DNA from 3 places in the Melaminivora jejuensis genome. Region 3 is predicted to be linked to each of the others. Evidence: predicted binding sites of a transcription regulator. Region 3 holds the regulator's gene; each other region holds the start of a gene.
What was found. Region 3 encodes FNR, which switches genes on or off when oxygen is low (the NO sensors DNR and NnrR bind a similar motif). Its sites were predicted from a motif close to TTGATNNNNATCAA; they were not measured.
Positions count from the first base shown of each region.

Region 1: the regulator FNR is predicted to act here: its motif matches at 1,371-1,384, upstream of IDM45_RS07900 (universal stress protein).
Region 2: the regulator FNR is predicted to act here: its motif matches at 2,097-2,110, upstream of IDM45_RS11655 (PHA/PHB synthase family protein).

Region 1 covers NZ_JACWIJ010000002.1:1,648,904-1,652,179, forward strand. Annotated here, with positions in the region: partial or broken gene IDM45_RS07895 (heavy metal translocating P-type ATPase) at 1-1,335, opposite strand, end outside; gene IDM45_RS07900 (universal stress protein) at 1,472-1,915, shown strand; gene IDM45_RS07905 (malonate--CoA ligase) at 2,022-3,276, opposite strand, start outside.
Region 2 covers NZ_JACWIJ010000002.1:2,469,526-2,472,801, forward strand. Annotated here, with positions in the region: gene IDM45_RS11650 (hypothetical protein) at 1-221, opposite strand, end outside; gene IDM45_RS11655 (PHA/PHB synthase family protein) at 211-2,019, opposite strand; gene IDM45_RS11660 (GMC family oxidoreductase) at 2,134-3,276, opposite strand, start outside.
Region 3 covers NZ_JACWIJ010000002.1:1,296,853-1,300,128, reverse strand. Annotated here, with positions in the region: gene IDM45_RS17570 (hypothetical protein) at 1-104, shown strand, start outside; partial or broken gene IDM45_RS06260 (branched-chain amino acid ABC transporter substrate-binding protein) at 241-1,367, shown strand; gene fnr (fumarate/nitrate reduction transcriptional regulator Fnr) at 1,514-2,257, opposite strand; gene hemN (oxygen-independent coproporphyrinogen III oxidase) at 2,424-3,276, shown strand, end outside.

The sequences.
Region 1 (3,276 bases), 350 kb from region 3:
AGGTCACGACCAGCACGGCCACGGCCACCATCAGCGCCTGGCTGGGGTCGGTCGGCCACCACCAGGCCGCCGCCCCGGCAGCAGCCAGCAGCACGCCGATCAGAAAGGGCCGGGCGATGCGGTCGGCCAACTGCGCCAGGCGCGGCTTTTGCAGCGAGGCACTCTCCATCAGCGCCACGATCTGGCCAAAGCGCGTGCCCTCGCCCAGGGTCTGCACGCGCACCTGCACGGCTGCGCGCAGGTTGTAGCTGCCGGCGGTGACGCTGGCCCCAGCGGCTTGGGCACCGGTGTCGATTCGCCCGTCAGCAAGGCTTCGTCGGCCTGGGTGCTGCCGGCCACGATGCAGCCATCGGCTGGAAAGGCCTCGCCCGGCAGCACGCGCACCACATCGCCCACCCGCAGGCGGCGCGTGGCCACGCGGGTGAAGCCGCCCTCCCCGTCCAGACGCTCGACGCTGTCGGGCAGGCGGTTCATCACGGCCTCCAGCGCCCCGGCGGTGCGGTCGCGCAGGCGCAGCTCCAGCCAGCGGCCCGTGAGCAGGAAGAACACGAACATGGTCAGCGAGTCGTAATAGACCTCGCGCCCGAACGGCCCGCTCGGGTCGAACGTCCCCAACATGCTGACCACGAAAGTGATCAACATGCCGGTGGCCACCGGCAGATCCATGCTGACGCGGCGCTGGCGGATGTCGCGCAGGGCGCTGGAGAAGAACGGCCCGCAGGCGAACAGCACCACCGGCAGGCTGATGACCCAGGAGGCCCAGCGCAGCAACTGCTCCATCTCCAGCGTCAGATCGCCCGGCATGGCGCGGTAGGCCGGCCATGCGTACATCATGACCTGCATCATGCAAAAGCCCGCCACCAGCCAGCGCCACAACGCCTGGCGGTGCTCGCGCCGACGGTGCTCGCGGGCGAAGGCGTCCATGGCCGGCAGCGCCTGGTAGCCGGCACGCTGCACCGCCGCCATCCAGCCCGAGGGCAGCACCTGGCGCGGATCCCAGACCACGCGCGCACGGCAGGTCGCGGCACTGACATCGGCCTCCTGCACGCCGGGCACGCGGCGCAGGGCTTCCTCGATGGTCAGCGCGCAGGCCGCGCAGTGCATCCCGCCCAGCACCACGTGCGACTCCCAGGCCGTGTCCTGCGCCGGCGCAGCGGCAGGCCCGGCAGGTGCGGACGCGCCGTGCGGGCGCCCGAAAGCCGTCCATTCCTGGGGATCATCGAGCAAGGCCGCAGCAGCGGCTGGGGCGGGCGAGGCGGGCGCACCGGGAGCGCTGGAGGCAGCCACAGAAGATGCTCCGACAGCGGCAGACGGCTCGGATGCGGGATTTGACATGAGACAAAGAGTAACCGGGGAATCAGACAAGCTCATTGACTTGCATCAAGATGGACAAAGCAAGCCATCCTACGTTGCCTTCCATAATCATCCAGATCCCATCCAAGAACCTACACAGACCCAGAGGAGTTTTGCCATGTACCAACGCATCCTGATCGCTACCGACGGCTCCGAGCTGTCCGAGAAAGCCGTGCAAAGCGGGCTGGAGCTGGCGCGCCTGTCCGGCGCTTCGGTCGTGGCGCTCAAAGTGGTGCCGCGCTACCCGCGCAGCTACTTCGAGGGCGGCGCCACGGTCGATCCCGCCGAGGTCAAGCGCATCGAGGCGCACTGGGGCGAAGCCGCGCAGGAGCTGGTCAACAGCATCAAGGCGCGCGCCAAGGCCGATGGTGTGAGCGCCAAGGCCGCCGTGGTCAAGTCCGACCTGATCGCCGAGGCCATCATCGCTGCCGCCAAGAAGCACGAGTGCGACCTGATCGTCATGGCCTCGCATGGCCGCAAGGGCCTCAAGCGCATGTTGCTGGGCAGCGAGACACAGCATGTGCTGACGCACTCGCACACCCCGGTGCTGGTGCTGCGCTGAACCGGAAATATCGGTAAAAACCCCTGTAAACCCTTGCTGAGCTTGCGCTGGCAGCTATTGAATCAATAGCTGCCAGGCTTGCCCGACCCCGTGGGCCACGGCCCATTCAGTCCTGGAACAGGCCCTGGTGCTGCTGGCGCAGCAGGTTCTTTTGCACCTTGCCCATGGTGTTGCGCGGCAGCTCGGCGGCCAGGGCGCAGTGCTTGGGGATTTTGTAGTTGGCCAATTGCGCCTTGAGCGCCGCCAGGATGGCCTGCGGATCGGGCTGCACGCCGGCGCGCGCCACCACCACGGCCACGCCGACCTCGCCAAAATCCGGGTGCGGCACGCCGACCACGGCGCTCTCGGCCACGCCGGGCAGCTCGTTGATGGCGGCCTCGATCTCGGCGGGATAGACGTTGTAGCCGCCGCTGATGATCAAGTCCTTGCTGCGCCCGACGATGGTCACGTAGCCGTCCCGATCCTGCAGACCCACGTCGCCCGTCCTGAACCAGCCGTCCGACGTGAATTCCTCGGCCGTCTTTTCCGGCATCCGCCAGTAGCCCTTGAAGACGTTGGGGCCGCGCACTTGGATGTGGCCGGTCTCGCCCGGGGGCAGCAGCGCGCCGCCCTCCTCTTTCCCTTCTTTCCCCTCATCCCCTTCTCCCACCACGCGCAGGCCCACGCCGGGCAGCGGAAAGCCCACCGTGCCGCCCCGGCGCTCGCTTTGGCCCTGGTAGCGCGCATCCGGGCCGCAGGGGTTGGAGGTCAGCATGATGGTCTCGCTCATGCCGTAGCGCTCCAGGATGGTGTGGCCGGTGCGCTCCTGCCACTGGTGGAAGGTCTCGATCAAGAGCGGCGCCGAGCCGGAGATGAACAGCCGCATGTGCGCCGCAGCAGCCGGCGTCAGCCGTGCATCGGCCAACATGCGCACGTACAGCGTCGGCACGCCCATGAAGACGGTGGCGCGCGGCAGGGCCTCGATCACGGCGCGTGGCTCGAACCTGGCAAACCAGATCATCTTGCTGCCGTTGATCAGCGCGCCGTGGCTGGCCACGAACAGGCCATGCACGTGGAAGATGGGCAGGGCGTGGATCAGCACGTCGCCGCCCTGCCCGGGCGTGCGCCAGCCCCAGTAGTCCTTGAGCATCAGCGCGTTGGACAGCAAGTTGCCGTGCGTCAGCATGGCGCCCTTGCTGCGCCCGGTGGTGCCGCTGGTGTAGAGGATGGCGGCCAGATCGTCGGCGCCGCAAGGCACCGGCTGGTGCGCGTCGCCGAAATACGCGGCGCGCTCGAGCAGGCTGCCGCCGCGCTCGTCGTCCAGGGTGAAGACGTGCTGCGTGCCGGCGGCGAAGGCAATGCGCGAGACCCAGCCGAAATTG
Region 2 (3,276 bases), 1.2 Mb from region 3:
CGCACCTGGCGCGAGGCCGTGCGGCTGGCGGCGCAGGCGGCATCGCATTCCAGGGCGTTCTGGATGTCCGCCGGGGTCTGCAGCGGGATGTCCAGCGCACGGCCCAGGAAGGCGATGCGCGCGCTCACCGCCGCCATGTGCCCGACCATGCGATCCAGCCGCGTGGCGATGGCCTCCTGGCCGGGCGCGAGCGGCGTGTCGATGGTGGCGTCAGTCGGCATAGCGTGTCATCACATAGGTGCCGGGGGCGTCGCACAGCGCCTGCTTGGCCGGGATCGGCGTGGCGGCCACTGGCTGGCCCGAGCGGGCGGCGATCCAGTCGTGCATCGCCACCCACCACGAACCCTGCTCGACCGGCGCCTGGGCCTTCCACTCGTCGGGGTCGATCCAGCCAGTGTTGTCCTCGACACTGCCCAGCTGGTAGCTGCGCCGTGGCCGGCCCGGCTCGCTGACGATGCCGGCGTTGTGCCCGCCCTCGGCCAGCACGAAGGTCACGTGGGTGTCGGTCTGCAGGTGGACTTTGTAGACCGACTTCCAGGGCGAGACGTGGTCGCGCGTGGTGGCCACGACCATCATCGGCGCCTGGATGTCCATCAGCGCCAGGGTGGAGCCGGCGAAGCGGTACTGCCCGGCGGCCAGCGCGTTGTTCAGGAACAGCGAATTCAGGTACTCCGAGTGCATCCGCGCCGGCAAGCGCGTGGTGTCGGCGTTCCAGCTCATCAGGTCGAAGCTGGCGTCATCCTCGCCCAGCAGGTAGCGGCGCGTGTTGCGGCCCCACAGCAGGCCGCGCGAGGCCAGATAGACGAAGGAGCCGCCCATCTGCTTGCCCGACAGGTAGCCGCGCTGGTTCATGGACTCGCGCAGCGTGGCCAGCTGCGCCTCGTCGATGAACACGCCGAGTTCGCCCGGCTCGGAGAAGTCCGTCTGCGCCGCCAGCAGGATGACCGAGGCCAGCTCGGGCAGGTCGGCGGGGATCAGCGCTTCTTCCTTGGCCGTGCGCTGGCCCTTCTTGCGCCGCGTGATGCGGCCGATGGCAGCGGCGGCCATCGCCAGGAAGGTGCCGCCCAGGCAGTAGCCCATGGTGTGCAGGCGCGCCGCGCCGCTGCTGGCGCGTGCCGCGGCCATGGCGGCCAGCACGCCGCTGCTCAGGTAGTCCTGCATCTTCAGGTCGCGGTCTTCAGGGCCGGGGTTGCGCCACGACACCATGAACACCGTATGGCCCTTGTCCACCAGGTACTTGACCATGGAGTTGTGCGGCGACAAGTCCAGGATGTAGTACTTCATGATGCACGAGGGCACGATCAGCACCGGCTCGGGCAGCACCTTGTCGGTGCTGGGGCTGTAGCGGATCAGCTCGATCAGGTCGTTGCGGAACACTACCTTGCCGGGCGTGACGGCCACGTCCTTGCCGACGGCGTACTCCAGCGGCTCCAGCTCCTCGGCTGCCGTGTCCGGGCGCGCCGACAGCTGCTCGCGCAAGTCCTGCAGGAAGAACTGCAGGCCATCTTGCAGCGAGCGGCCCTGCGTCTCCTGCGCGGTGCGCAGCACCTCGGGGTTGGTGGCCAGCCAGTTGGAGGGCGACAGCGCATCCAGCGTCTGCCCGGTGAAGAAGCTCACCATGTGCTGGTGGTGGCGCGACATGCCGTCGTCCTGCTGCGCCAGCTCGCGCCACCAGGTGTCGGCGGCCTTGTAGTTTTCCTTGAAGACGTTGTAGGGCCACTGGCTCCAGCCGGCATCGGCGAAGCGGCCATCCTTTTCCACCGGGGACTCCTCGCCAGCCGGACGGCTGAGGTTGCCCAGCGCCTGCATCGACAGCTCCAGCGCGCGCTGCGCCAGCACGGCCTGGCGGCCCGGCGAGGTCAGCAGGTGCATGGCCCAGTCGGCATGGGCCAGGCCCAGGGCGATGGGCGACAGGCCGCTGAAAGCCTTGGCCAGCTGCCCGCGCACCGAGGCGTCGAGGTCACGCGCGGCCTGACGTTGGACGCCACGGGGGGAGGCGGAATCGGAAGAGGAATTCATGCCACAAAGTCTCCACGGTAACAAGTACAACCAAAATACAACCAAACGTATTGTGCCTATAGGGTAACCCCTAATTCTTGACGCGCGTCAAATGAGCACCCGCGCCACCGGGCATCAGGCGGGACGGTGTCGGATCCAGTCCACGGCCCGCTCGGCGATCATGACCGTCGGCGCATTGGTGTTGCCGCTGACGATGCGCGGCATGATGGATGCGTCCACCACGCGCAGGCCCGGCACGCCATGCACGCGCAACTGCGCGTCCACCACGTCCTGCGGCCCCGGCCCCATGCGGCAACTGCCCACCGGGTGGTAGATGGTATCGGCGTGCTGGCGCACGAATTGAGCCATCTCGCCATCGCTGCGCGCCTGCGCCGAGGCCGGCAACTCGCGCGCGCCGTGCTGCGCCAGGGCCGGCTGCTGCAGGATATGGCGCGTCAGGCGCACGCCGCGCACCAGCCGCACCAGATCGTCCGCGTCGTCCAGGAAGGCCGGATCGACCAGCGGCGGCGCCAGCGGGTCGCTGCTGGCCAGGCACACGCTGCCACGGCTTTTGGGCTGCAGCAGGCAGACGTGGCACGAATAGCCGTGGCCCCAGCTGGCCGTGCGGCCATGGTTGACCAGCTTGCCGGTCACGAAATGCAGTTGCAGATCGGGCGCGGCCTCGCCGGGCTGGCTCCTGATGAAGCCGCCGGCCTCGGCGAAGTTGGTGGTCAACATGCCGCTGCGCCGGCTGCGCCACTCCTGCATGGCACGCAGCACGCGCCAGGCGCCAGTGGCCGACAGGCCGAACAAATCGGTCAGCGCCGGGGCGTCGAACACCAGCACCACGTCCGGGTGGTCGTGCAGGTGCCGGCCCACGCCCGGCAGGTCGTGCTGCACGGCGATGCCGTGGCGCTGCAGCTGCGGCCCTGGGCCGATGCCCGACAGCAGCAGCAACTGCGGCGACAGCAGCGCTCCGGCACTGAGCAGCACCTCGCGCGTGGCCTGCACGGTGCGCCGCTGGCCGCCTTGCACATACTCCACGCCCGTGGCGCGCCGGCCTTCGCCCAGCACGATGCGCGTGGCATGTGCGCCGGTGATGACATGCAGATTGGGCCGCCCCAGATGCGGCGTCAGATAGCCCTTGGCCACGCTGTGGCGCTCGCCGCCCTTGTGCGTGACCTGGTACAGGCCCACGCCTTCGAGCTGCGCGCCGTTGAAATCCGGGTTGCGCGCGTAGCCGGCCTGCACGCCGGCCTCGACGAAATCGCGGCTGAT
Region 3 (3,276 bases):
GCTCGCTGGTGCCACGTCTGCGCGAAGAAGTCGAAACCGTGGTGCGTCAGTCGGTCTATGAAGCCGTAGCACAGGAATTGGCTGGAGAACGCCACAAGCCGTGAATCGATGGCAGGGAATATCCCTGTGTGGTATCGATATGAATTTCGTGTGTTCCCTAGTGTTGGCTGGGTTGAATTGCGCTATGTTCCAGCGCGTTGTGACCACACAATATTTCCAGCGCACTCTTTGGAGACATATATGCAATTGAAGTTGAAACTGACCGTGGCCGCTGCCATCGCAGCCGCTGCCGCTGTGACTTCCGCCCAGGAGGTGGTGAAGATCGGTCACGTTGCCCCTCTGTCGGGGCCGCAGGCGCACTACGGCAAGGACAACGAAAACGGCGCCCGCATGGCCGTGGAGGAACTCAATGCCCAAGGCTTCACCATTGGCGGCAAGAAGGTGAAGTTCGAACTGCTGGCCGAAGACGACGCAGCCGATCCCAAGCAAGGTACTGCTGCCGCGCAAAAGCTGTGCGACGCCAAGGCAGCCGGTGTTGTGGGCCACTTGAACTCGGGCACGACCATCCCTGCAGCCAAGGTCTACAACGACTGCGGCATCCCGCACGTTACTGGCGCTGCCACCAACCCCAACTTGTCCAAGCCGGGCTACAAGACCACGTTCCGCATCATTGCCAATGACAACGCATTGGGCGCGGGTCTGGCGGCCTATGCTTCCGAGACGCTCAAGCTCAAGACAGTGGCCGTCGTCGATGACCGCACGGCCTATGGCCAGGGCCTGGCCAGCGTGTTCAAGAAGGTGGCTGCAGAAAAGGGCATCAAGGTCGTGGATGAGCAGTTCACCACCGACAAGGCCACCGACTTCATGGCCATCCTGACAGCCATCAAGTCCAAGAATCCCGATGCCATCTTCTACGGTGGCATGGATCCGCAGGCTGGCCCCATGCTGCGTCAGATGGAGCAGTTGGGCATGAGCAATGTCAAATTCTTTGGCGGTGATGGACTGTGTACGACCGAGATCGCCAAATTGACGGCTGGCGCCAAGACCCTGAGCAATATGGTGTGTGCCGAGGGGGGGCTTCTCTGGCCAAGATGCCTGGCGGCATGGCGTGGAAAGCCAAATACGACGCCAAATATCCCAATCAATACCAGATCTACAGCCCTTATACCTATGACGCCACCATGCTTTTGGCTGATGCCATGAAGCGTGCCGGCTCCTGGGATCCCAAGGTCTATATCCCCGAACTGCTCAAGTCGAACTACAAGGGCGTGACGGCCAATATCGCCTTTGAATCCAATGGAGAGATGAAGAACCCGGCCATCACTCTCTACCACTATCCGGATGGCAAGAAGACGCCTATGAACTGATCTGCTGATCTGCTGATCTGCGGCCTTCGGCTTGCCCGTCGTGCAGGCCAGAGGCAGATCGCGGGCGCAAGGAAAAAGGCAATGTGCCGCAGCACATTGCCTTTTTCGTTTTCAAGCCCGGGTTGAGGAGCGCTTGCAGGGTCGTGTCAGTGACAGGCCTGTTGACTGTTCACGATGCGCCTGAGTGCTGCCGTGTCCACGATGCGGACATGGCGCTGCTTGACCTCGACGATGCCATCCTCGACGAATTTCGAGAAGGTGCGGCTGACGGTTTCCAGCTTCAGCCCGAGGTAGCTGCCGATTTCCTCGCGGGTCATGCGCAGGATCAATTCGGATTGGGAGAAACCGCGTGCGTGCAGACGCTGCACCAGGTTCAGCAGGAAGGCTGCCAAGCGCTCGTCGGCCCTCATGCTGCCCAGCAGCAGCATGACGCCATGCTCGCGCACGATTTCACGGCTCATGATCTTGTGGACATGCGTCTGCAGTGCCGTCACCTCGCGCGACAGCTCTTCGATGCGGTCAAAGGGCATGACGCAAACTTCCGCATCCTCCAGTGCCACGGCATCGCAGGTGTGATGATCGTTGACGATTCCGTCCAGACCGATGATCTCGCCGGCCATCTGAAAACCGGTGACCTGATCGCGCCCATCCTCCGTGGCCACGCAGGTCTTGAAAAATCCCGTGCGGATCGCAAACAGGGAGGTGAACGCCTCTCCGTTACGAAACAGGGTGCCGCCACGCTTGACCTTGCGACGCATGGCAACCACATCGTCGATGCGCTTGAGCTGGTGCTCTTCGAGACCGACCGGCATGCACAGTTCACGCAGGTTGCAGTTGGAGCAGGCCACCTTGATGGCCTGGAGCTGGGGCGGCGTGTTTTCCCTTTTCATGGCGTGAGCTTACCTCCGAACGTGCGCTGCCTCGTCATTGACCCCGGGCAGGATAAGTGTCGGAGCCCGGGATTGTCATTTTTCCGACATGGTGTGGGCTTGATCATAATCAAGACCATAGGGTACCCCTGGGGCACAGTGACAAATTACGCAAGGAATTCTCATCATGACTGTTGTCACCCCCGAGCTGCTGCGCCGCTTTGACGTCTCCGGCCCCCGCTACACCTCCTATCCGACGGCTGACCGGTTCGTCGAGGCGTTCGGCGAGGATGAGTACGTCATTGCGCTGCAGCAGCGCCGGGTCGGCTCGGTAGGCAAGGCTCTGCCGCTCTCCCTGTACGTACACATTCCGTTCTGCGAGTCGCTGTGCTACTACTGCGCGTGCAACAAGATCATCACACGCCATCCGGAGCGCGCCGACGTCTACCTGCGCTACCTCAGTCGCGAGATCGATCTGCACACCGCGCATTGCGGTGTCGGGCAGCAGATTAGCCAGTTGCACCTGGGTGGCGGCACGCCGACCTTCCTGTCCGACGATGGTCTGCGCGAATTAATGTCCATGATCAAGCGCAGCTTCACGCTGGTGCCTGGCGGGGAATACTCCATCGAGGTCGATCCGCGCACCGTGGACGAGCAGCGTCTGGCCCTGCTGGCTGAGTTGGGCTTTAACCGCCTGAGCTTCGGGGTGCAGGATTTCGATCCCGAAGTGCAAAAGGCCGTGCATCGCATCCAGCCGGCGGAAAAAGTGTTCGCGCTGGTGGAGAGTGCGCGTCGCCTGGGCTTCGAATCCATCAACGTGGACTTGATCTACGGCCTGCCCCGGCAGACGCCGGAGTCCTTTGAGCGCACACTCAGGCAGGTGGCGCAGTTGCGTCCCGACCGGATCGCCATGTATGCCTATGCCCATCTGCCAGAGCGCTTCAAGCCACAGCGCCGCATCGTGACGGCCGAGTTGCCCATGGCTTCGGCTAAGCTGACCATGCTGGCGCTGGGGCTGGATATCTTCAATGAGGTCGGCT